One region of the Pseudoalteromonas sp. UCD-33C genome, then DNA from elsewhere that is predicted to be linked to it. Evidence: riboswitches for the same ligand, from Rfam matches in the RefSeq annotation. Region 1 holds a riboswitch; the other holds the start of a gene.
What was found. Region 1 has a riboswitch for lysine ahead of lysC (lysine-sensitive aspartokinase 3). Riboswitches for the same ligand answer to the same signal wherever they lie in the genome.
Positions count from the first base shown of each region.

Region 2: another riboswitch for lysine. It lies ahead of dapA (4-hydroxy-tetrahydrodipicolinate synthase); the one in region 1 lies ahead of lysC (lysine-sensitive aspartokinase 3).

Region 1 is NZ_LJTB01000002.1:642,380-647,806, reverse strand. Features, by position in the region: gene AOG26_RS06150 (hypothetical protein) at 1-155, opposite strand, end outside; gene AOG26_RS06145 (condensin complex protein MksE) at 155-700, opposite strand; gene AOG26_RS06140 (hypothetical protein) at 703-1,977, opposite strand; gene nhaD (sodium:proton antiporter NhaD) at 2,126-3,376, shown strand; lysine riboswitch at 3,465-3,637, shown strand; gene lysC (lysine-sensitive aspartokinase 3) at 3,719-5,098, shown strand; gene AOG26_RS06125 (4'-phosphopantetheinyl transferase family protein) at 5,075-5,427, opposite strand, start outside.
Region 2 is NZ_LJTB01000010.1:33,453-38,879, reverse strand. Features, by position in the region: gene AOG26_RS16230 (protein adenylyltransferase SelO) at 11-1,423, opposite strand; gene AOG26_RS16225 (DNA-3-methyladenine glycosylase I) at 1,432-2,127, opposite strand; lysine riboswitch at 2,311-2,507, shown strand; gene dapA (4-hydroxy-tetrahydrodipicolinate synthase) at 2,645-3,529, shown strand; gene AOG26_RS16215 (2,3,4,5-tetrahydropyridine-2,6-dicarboxylate N-succinyltransferase) at 3,544-4,284, shown strand; gene AOG26_RS16210 (PLP-dependent decarboxylase) at 4,284-5,427, shown strand, end outside.

The DNA of each region.
Region 1 (5,427 bases):
AGTGGAAATTGCAGGGCATTAATTACCGAGCTTTTACCGGTATTATTCGGTGCACAAATAGAGCTACTTTTATCCAGTGGGATCACGCATTTTGCATAGCCTGCGGTATTTAAAAGCGCAAGTTTGCTGAGTCCGTATAGGCTTTGGCTTTGCATTAGTCGTCATCTCCTAGGTAGGTTTCTTCGTTTACTTCCATTAATGCATCGATATAACGATAAATAGGTGCTTGCAGCATAAAGCCGTTTTCTACTTCGCGAGCAAGACCTAAACGTACCATACGTAGATAAACGTCTTTGCGTAAATCTGAGCCTGAGAAGATTTCTAATTGATCAAACAGGTGCTTGTTGATTTGCACTAAGGTTTGCATCAGTTCAAGGTCGTTTACTTCGTCAAACAAAGCACGCATTGGATCTTTACCTGTATTGGCATAGTGCTCAATTAAGATGTAGATAGTCAGTGCGATGGCACGCGAAATTTTACCCATGTTTGGGGTGCTTTCGTCGCTGCCAAAATAGTAAAAGCCACGGCTATCATGTTGTAGGTCATGGCCAAGGGCGTTAAATAACGCGCGATAAGCATCAATGTGTTGGTCAAGCTCTTGCCACATCAGCGTGTCTTGTTCGCTAATGTGGTAGCCTGATGTGAGCTTTTTATTAATAGCTTGCAGATGCGTTAAATCATCTAAATTAATATCTGTCATGGTTATTGCTCTGTTGCTTTTTTATCGTCAGCAATCGATGAGTTAAATGGGTAAAGAGAGAAGTGTTGCTGGGCAATTTTTATTTTTACTTTCTCTTGGCTTTGGCTGATTTGAAGGTCGCCATCGCTAATCAATTTTTGATACAAGAACAGCATTTCGTCAGCTTCTAAGTTTGGGTAGCTTTCATCTAAGAAACTAAGCAGCGGCTGAGCTTTTTTGCTGGCTTTTTTAAAGCGTTTTCTAAATTGTGTTTTAACGTCGTTGTAATCAGGAATATGCGGGCTTTGATAGGCGGGCACATCATCATGTTCAGGAAGCTGATATTCATCGTGCTCAAAGTCAACTAAGCCTGCCATATAGGCCACGATATGACGTTGCTGACCAAGTGAAAAGCGTTGCGCGTCTGAGACAAAGTTAGGCTGTACTGCACTTAACATGTTATCGACGCCATTTTTACGCACTAAACCAAGCACTTTAGCCGCTTGGCGAGTAATTAGGTTGTTGCGGCGTAACTCTTCACGCAGCGGCATCAACATATCGGCGCTTTTACGTAAACTTTCACGACCAACTAAATGCATTTCTAAAATACGGGTACGTAATTGTTCAAGCATGCGCTTGTCTTGATATGACTTACCAAGGCGGTCAATTTGCTCTATTTGCGCGCTAATTTGTGCTTCGATGGTATTAAAGCAAGCATGGAAGTCACCACGAATATCAACCATTTCAAGCATAGGCTCGATGTATTCATCGAACGCTTCAATTACAGCCTGATAGCGTTTTTGCAGTGATTGCACCGCGTTATCAGCTTTCGCTTGCTCAACAATATTTAAAATTGCGTTTTCATTGTGGGCAAACAATTTCATTATTTTTCGTACCCGATCATCCATAATACGGCTGAAGCGGCGAAGCTCGTCGTAATCTTCAATTTCACCGGCTTTAGCAAGGCGATTACCAAGGCGAGCTAAATCATCAACGAGCACGCTAATCTCTTGGGCAAGACCTAAGTGTTCTTCTTGTAGCAAGAAAGTCGCAAAATCGGCGATCGCGCGGTTGATTTCTAACTGCGATGATTTTGCCAGTGGAATGATAATATCTTGATTCAATAAACGATTTGTCTCTTTATAAATGCGTTCATTTGACCATGAAGGTTGTTTTTGTTTTATCGCATTTTGTACGTCTTTCAAGCTGAAATCAGCCATCTTAAAACGTTTAAATAGCAGTTCTAACACCCCCCAATGTTCAGTAAGGGTATTTAATAACTTTTTAGCTGGGATCATAAGGCTCCAGTAAATTCAGACTTTGGTGTTAGCGATTAGTATTAAATTATGTAATTGAGAATAGTTTTATGCTTTCTATGCTGCTAGAATCCGCGCCGAAACACTCGACTTACAATTTTTACATTATTATAAAGGTTGTTCAAACACCATGGTAACCCCACTTATCCTAACCCTGATAGCGGTGGCATTTTTGCTTATCGTTATAGAGGATATTATCCATGTAAACAAGGCCAAAACGACGCTTTTTTTTGGCACTTTATGCTGGATTATCTTATTTATCTCTCCAATTCATGGGCAAAGCCCAGAAACCATACAACATCAACTGGATCACAACATATTAGAAATCGCGACTTTGTGGCTGTTCTTAATGGCTGCGATGACCTTTGTAGCGTATTTAAACTCTAAAGGTTTTATCCAGAATATTGTTCATAAAATTATGCCAAATCAAATCAGTGAACGAAAGCTGATGTTTCTGATTGGTGGTTTTGCGTTTTTATTTTCATCTATTTCAGACAACATAACTGCCACTTTAATCTCGCTTGCGGTGGTGATGTCACTTAAGTTAGATCCTAAAAAATTAATAAAATATGCGACCTTAATTGTATTTAGTGTTAATTCGGGTGGGGTGTCGTTGATTACGGGTGATGTTACAACCCTGATGATTTTCTTAGACGAAAAAGTCACTATTGCTAATCTACTATTATTAATTGCCCCTGCACTGACAAGTGTTGCACTGCTCGCGGCGATGTTGTCGGTGGGTATGTCGGGTAATGTTGTGTTTGAAAAACAAGCAGCCCGTCGTATCGAAAAGACAGATATTACCATTGCGGTTATCTTCTTCTCGACGATTATTGCTACGTTAACTTTGAGTGTGCTTTATAGTGTGCCGCCGTTATTAACCTTTTTATTTGGTTTATCTCTGATGTTTTTGGTTGCGCAATTCTTAATGCGCAAAAAAGACGTAAACAAAAAAATTATCGATTATATTCGTGAAATTGAATACGACACCTTATTGTTCTTCGTTGGTGTGTTATTGCTGGTTGGCGCATTAAAAGAAGTTGGCATGCTTGCTAAATTTACTCACTTATATGAGTTGATGGCACCGGAATATGCCAACTACTTGATGGGGCTATTATCAGCGGCGGTAGATAACGTACCTCTAACTGCAGCACTTTTAAAAGCTGATATTGTGATGAGCCCTCAGCAATGGCTGTCGTTTACTTACGCAACTGGGGTAGGTGGCTCAATGCTTATAATCGGCTCTGCGGCAGGTATTATTGCCATGAGTAAGGTTAAGGCACTGACCTTTATGAGCTATCTTAAAATGTCGGTTTATTTATTAATTGCTTATACCGTTGGTTATTACGGTTCGCACTTAGCGGGCAGTTTAATTTCATAAAACAACTTGACAGCTAGACGTCTAAACGTTAACTTTCGAAGCCTGCTTTTAACAGCAGGCTTTGTTATTTTAACCAGGTGTTAACTTAACATTCAGAAGAGGTGCGATACTTAGGTAATTAATGTGAGGTGACGAACGCCGATGACCATTAATGAGGGAAGTACTCGCCGAGAAAATTAACCGGACGTCACGGTTATTTTTCGGTTTATGGGGCTGAATCCTCAAAACTGTCACCAAACTAGGTGGAGAGCTTCTGGCATGGACTACTCTTTATTTTCAAAGCACCCCCTTGCCGAGTTCTTCTTGAATTACTGTGGATAGTTTTCCACAAAAGGAGACGACATGAATACCCAATTAGCCGCCAACACAAAATCAGATTACGTTGTTGCAAAATTTGGTGGCACCAGTGTAGCTAACTTTGATGCTATGAGCCGCTGCGCAGAAATCATTTGTGCTGATAATCAAGTACGTATTGTTGCTGTGAGTGCCAGTGCAGGCGTGACAAACCATTTAGTTGCATTGTGTAAAGCTGATTTGAGCGCGGCTGAGCGTGTTGAGCATATTACTGGCGTTGTCGCCATTCAAGAAGCAATTTTGGCAGAGCTGTCACTGGATGCTGATTTAGCACATGGCTTTAATGAAACGCTTAAGGCTTTTCAAAAGCTAGCATCAGACGGGGCTAAGTCAGTAGCAGATCAAGATGAACTACTGAGCTTTGGCGAGCGTTTGTCATCGTATTTATTTACTCAAGTATTACGCGGTCAAGGTCTTGATGCGGTGCGTTTTGATGTACGTAAAGTGCTAAAAACAGATAGCCAATTTGCTAAAGCTACCCCAAATGTTGCAGCAACCGCTGCGGCTGCAAAAGAGCATTTAGTGCCGCTACTTGATGACCATGTTGTGGTAACTCAAGGTTTTATTGGTAGCAATGAGCACAATCAAACGACCACTTTAGGCCGTGGTGGTTCAGATTACAGTGCTGCATTACTCGCTGAAGCAATTAACGCAAAAAGCGTGCATATTTGGACCGATGTTGTGGGTATTTTCAGTACTGATCCGCGTTTATGCGCTAAAGCAAGCCCAATTGCACGCTTAAGCTTTGATGAAGCGGCAGAAATGGCAACGTTTGGTGCAAAAGTACTGCACCCGGCAACCATTTTACCTGCAAGCCGTAGCCATATTAGTGTGTTTGTTGGTTCAAGCCGTGAACCGCAGTTAGGTGGTACATGGATTGAAAAAGAAAAATCTCAGCAACCAGGTATTCGTGCCGTAACACAGCGTAAAAACCAAATTCTGTTAACGGTTAAAAGCCCTGAAATGCTCCTAGCGAGTGGTTTCTTAGCCCGTGTTTTCACCATTTTAAGTGAGTTTAATATTTCGGTTGATTTGGTTACTACCTCCGAGATCAGTGTTGCAATCACTTTAGATAACGCACCAAATGCATCACGCCCAGAGCTTGATCAAGCTTGTTTAGATAAGCTTTCTGAGTTTTGTCATGTGTCGGTTGAGAATAACTTAACGCTGGTGGCTTTAATTGGTTCTGAAATTCAATTACGTCAGCAAGAAATGAACTTAATGCAGGTATTGAGTGATTTTAATATTCGTTTAATTTGCCACGGTGCAAGTAAACATAACCTGTGCTTCTTAGTTGAGCAAAGTGAGTCAGATGAAGTCGTGCAGGCTATTCACAGCCGACTATTAGAAAGCCAAGTCGCGGCGTAAGTCGTTAAAATTAATAAAAGAGCACTGCCAGTCAGTGCTTTTTTGTGCCACAACACTTATATCAAAGCCTTCAACAGAGTTACTACTCGCGCTGAAATTATGTTTGCTCAATTCTTCAAATACATTAGGAGCAAGTAGTTTCGCAATTGGCTGAGCACTTGCTTTGGCAAGCGACTCTTTTAATGTCCAAATTCTAAAAAAGCACTGTGCCTGTTCATCGGGAGCGTCAAAACGGCTAATTAAGTCAACTTCATCTTGATGATAAAAATGCTTTGCGAGTTTGATAAAAGGGCGAGGCTTACTGCTTTGTTCAATATCAAAACCAAATC
Region 2 (5,427 bases), on a different contig from region 1:
AGATTAACCCTTAAGTACCACAAAAAGTTTGGTAATTACAATCACCTTCCTTCGGAGGTTGATACCATGCCGCAAATTCTTCCTCATACTCATATGGTTTTTGAATAACTTTTAAAAACTCATTGATTGATGAACTAGATCCTGCCTTTTCATACTCAGCCAAGATCATTTCAATATTATGATTACGGGGAATGACTGCAGGATTAACAGCTCGCATTGTGCTGTAACTTTCAGCTGATGTTCTGAGCCTCCATTTTGAAACCCATTCTTTTAAATTAGAATCTATAACAAAGTCTTTCACTAAAGATTCAGTAAGTGCATTAAAAGTATTGGTGTAATCAAGTTGGTGTTGCTTCATTAACCCCAGTAACTCTGAAACTAAAGCATGATCGCCTTCTTGCTGACCAGCTAAGCCTAATTTCTGCTGCCACATAATATTAAATGCATCATTAAATTTAGCAGCAAAACCATTCACAACCGGTGAGAGTTGCTCAACGGCAGCATCTTGATCAGCAAATAAAGGGATTAAGCTTTCAGCTAAACGCGCAATATTCCAATTGGCAATATTCGGCTGATTACCAAATGCATAGCGCCCTTGATGGTCAATCGAACTAAACACCGTGTCTAAGTCAAACTGATTCATCATCGCGCAAGGACCATAATCAATGGTTTCACCGCTAATCAAGGTATTATCGGTATTCATCACGCCATGTATAAAGCCAATTCGCATCCAGCTGATAACGAGCTCAATTTGCTTATCTAGCACGGCGGTTAAAAATTCAATATAACGCTGCTCACCCGTACTGCTAATGTCAGGAAAGTGGCAATTTATTGCGTAGTCGACTAGCTTTTCTAACCCTTCTATATCACCTTGTGTAGCTAAGTATTGAAATGAGCCAACACGAATATGGCTTTTAGCTAAACGAGTGACAACTGCACCCGGGCGAGGTGGCTGGCGATACACTGTTTCACCAGTAGTAACCACTGCTAAACAACGCGTAGTCGCGATACCAAGCGCATGAAGTGCCTCACTCATGATGTACTCACGTACAGCCGGACCAATAGCACAGCGACCATCACCACCACGAGAGAATACAGTTGCTCCTGCGCCTTTTAGCTGTAAGTCCCACAATGTGCCATTGTTATCTGCAATAGCACCAAGCAAATGCGCTCTACCATCACCAAGACGCGGTGAAAAATGACCAAATTGATGACCTGAGTAACCAAGTGCAACCGGTGCAACATCTTTATCTATTGTTGAACCAGATAGTAATTTAGCTAAATATTCGCTGTCGTGTTTAATTTCAAAATTATCAGCTAACTTGTCATTAAATAGCAGTAATTGTGGCTTAGCAACGGCACTCGGCATATCTTTAATAGCAAGCAGTTCACTAATATCTGTGTATCGGGTTTGCAGTTCCATAACTGTCCTTAACGTGTTGCTACACCTACACGATTATCGCCTACACCATAGGCCACTAGTTGGCTTAGAGCCTGCAAGCTGTAACCGCTTTGCTGTTGTAATTCATTGAAAAAATCTTGTGCTGCTTGTAACGATTTCTTAGTTTGTAAGCCGCCATCAATCAACTCATGGGCACGCAAGTAGGCTTCTACATCGCGAGAAAGCAAAAAAGTATCTTTACCAAGCGCTCGCAAAGCGTACGGGCCAGTATTTCCCCCTAGACGCGCACCATGCTTTTTAAGATAGGCCCACAAACCAATAATATTGTCAGTTGGCCAATCTGCAATAAATTGGCTAAAACTGCCATGTTTCTCGGCAACTTCGTGGATCATGTACGCATTTTCAGGGATCGTTTGTACTTTTTTAAAATTACGAACAATTCGCTCATCACTGGCTTTTTGCTCAAGCATATCTGGCGGCATCATCAACAACTTTTCTACGCTGAAATCCCAAAACACATCACGAAAACCAGCCCATTTATTATTGATAACAGACCAATAAAAACCGCTTTGAAAGACTTTACGCGTAAACTCTTCTAACCATAAATCGTCATGCATTTTGGCAATATCAGTATCATCGAGCGGGTTTGATAACAATGCATGCAGCATTTCTTCGCTGCCTTTTCGAGATACGGCTCGCTGATAAATATCGTTAAATTTTTCCATCATTTTTCCAATTTATTTGGTTAACGCTAAGTGTACGTAAAAACACGCTTATACGTAACCATGTTGCAAAATCGGTCACTAAAAAACAAATCCTTCGCCTTGACACCTAGATGGCTAAAATGCTTTAATCGCCGCCAATACCCTATTTAACTATGTTGGCTTTAACCTTTAAAGCGAGCATAAAGGGCTGGAAGAGGTGCGTTATTCAGGTAGCGTATGGGAAGAGCACAGACTCTGTTGATCATACGTGAGGGGAATTAACGCCGAGAAGTAACACCGTTTGTGAGGTGCTTATTTCGGGCGACTGGGCTGAATCCCAGCGACTGTCACCAACAATAGCAAAGCGCTATTGATTAGTTTGGTGGAGAGCTTCTGGTCTTAGTATAATAAGGCCGTCGCGTCTTTATTATTTTAAGCCCATTCGCTCTTCGAATTATACCTTGTTCGAACGACGACATGCGGCTCCATTCAAATGTTCCCGCATAAACTCTTCGAATACCTTATAAGTTCGTGAGAGATGATCAACAATTTTGATTTAAACGACTATCCACTATGGACAGCGCTTGTCACGCCATTTTCTGAATCTGGCGAGGTCGATTACACGGCCCTTGAACAACTGGTTACTGAGCAGCAAGATGCAAATAACGGCATTTTATTGCTTGGCAGTACTGGTGAAGGACTGGCGCTTTCACTCAAAGAGCAACAAGCCATTGTTGAGCATGTTTGCCAATTAGCACCAAGTGTCCCACTCATGGTTGCTGTGGGTGGCATGAACCTTAAGCAACAAATTGCTTGGGTTGAATACTGCAACCAACTACCTATTCATGGCTACCTGTTAGGTTCACCTCTGTATGCAAAACCTGGGGTTGTTGGCCAAACACATTGGTTTGAAAGCCTACTAGAAGCAAGTAACCACCCTTGTATGTTGTATAACGTACCAGGACGCAGTGCAGTTGAGATTTCACCACAGGTGATCAAAAACCTTGCTGAGCACAAAAATCTTTGGGCCTTAAAAGAAGCCAGTGGCGACATTAGCAAATTTGAAGGCTTTAGAACGGCATCACCAACACTGGCCATATTTAGTGGTGACGATGCACTTATGCCATATTTTGCTCAAGCTGGTGCAAAAGGCTTAGTTTCGGTTGCCGCGAATGCTTGGCCGAGTCAAACCCATGAGTTTGTTAAACGTAGTTTAAGTGGTCAATACCCAAATCTATTCACCGATTGGTCGCAAGCAATCCAAAGTTTATTCGCTGTGGCAAATCCAATTCCCGTAAAAGTACTGATGCACCTGCAAGGTAAAATAAATACCCCGCATTTACGTCCGCCGCTTACGCATTTAGAGCTTGAGCAAACAGACAGCATCACCCACGCAAACAACACAATTTTATCTTGGAACTAAAAACAGGTTTTATCATGAGCTGGTTAGAATTATTAAACAACTTAGAATCAGGCGCAGTTCGCGCAGCAACACAAGACGAGAACGGCAACTGGCACGCCAATGTTGAAGTTAAACAAGGCATTTTAGAAGCCTTTAAAAACGGCACTAATACTGAGTTCCCAGGTGGTTTTGTTGATAAGCACAACTTAGCACCACAAGGGTTTGCAGCAGATGCTGGCGTGCGTATGGTACCAGGTGGTAGCAGTGTTCGCCGTGGCGCACACGTTGCCAAAGGCACGATTATCATGCCACCAGCATATGTGAATATTGGCGCGTTCATCGACGAAGGCACGATGGTCGATAGCCACGCATTAGTGGGTTCATGCGCACAAGTGGGTAAAAATGTTCACCTAAGTGCTGCAGTACAATTAGGTGGTGTACTAGAGCCAATTGGTGCTAGCCCTGTGGTTATTGAAGACGACGCATTCATCGGCGCAGGCTGCGTTATTGTTGAAGGTGTGGTTGTGAAAAAAGGTGCTGTACTTGCGCCAGGTGTTCGCTTATCGGCAACTATTCCTGTCTACGATTGCGTTAACGAACGCCAGCTAGACAAAGGTGAAGCCATCCCAGAAAACGCGATTGTGATCCCAGGCTCTCGCCCTGCTTCAAATGCATGGGCTCGCGAGCAAGGTCTAAGCATGTCTTGTGCATTGATCGTGAAATACCGTGATGAACAAAGTGATGCATCATTACTGTTAGAAGAGGTTTTACGTTAATGAGCTTTTTGAGCACGCCCATCAAGCAAGCGGTTGAACAAGTTTCAACACATCTTGATACGCCATTTTTTATCTATGATTTAGATAAATTAACTGCACATTTAAATCAACTGACTGCGCAAACCGATGTGAAACTTTGGTATGCCGTAAAGGCCAACCCACTGTCTCGCATTATTCAATGTTTAGACAGCGCAGGGTTTAACTTTGATGTTGCAAGTAAAGGTGAACTTGAGCAAGTACTTGCTCAAGGCATCGATAGCGAGCGCGTGCTCAACACTGGGCCTGCAAAGAGCCCTAAACAAATTTCACATTTTATTGCTCGCGGCGTACGTACCTTCGTGGCCGAGAGCATTAACCAAGTTCGCTGGTTAAACGAACAAGCAACAAAAGCAAATTGTCAGCTGCAAGTTCTATTGCGCGTACAACTTCGTTGGCCAGACAGCGAAAAGAATCCACTTGGCGGCGATAGCCTTACTCCTTTTGGTTTGGGCTGTGATGAGTGGCAAGCACTGACTGTAAGTGATTACCCAGCTCTTAACTTTGATGGCCTACATATTTTCCAATGGGGCAATATGCTAAGTACTGACAAGCTCGCCGAGCTATGGCGCGCAATGATTGCGCCATTACAACAGCTAGCAAGCTCATTAAATATTAACCTTAATATTCTCGATTTAGGGGGTGGCTTAGGCATACCTTATACTCAAGATGCTAACCGACTCGATTGGTCTGCACTTATCGAGACTCTGGCGGCTATTAAAGCAGATGCCGGTGTCAAAGAGCTTTGGATGGAACTAGGCCGCTATGCGGTGGGCGAATGCGGCCATTACGCAACGCCGGTTGTTGAGCGCAAAGAGAATTACAATCAACAACAAGTGATTTTATCAGGCGGTATTAACCATTTACTTCGCCCTGCTGTAACAAGCCAAGATTTTCCTGCGGCATTACTACGCGAGTCAACGGCTGAGCCTGCGGCAATGACTTTATACGGCCCTCTTTGCACCGCCCTTGATTGCTTAGGTGAGCACCAATTAGCGAGCGATTTAAATGAGCAAGACTGGTTGGTATTCAGCCAATGTGGCGCTTACGGCTTTACCGAAAGTATGCCGTACTTTTTATGTCACGAATTAGCGGCTGAATACATCC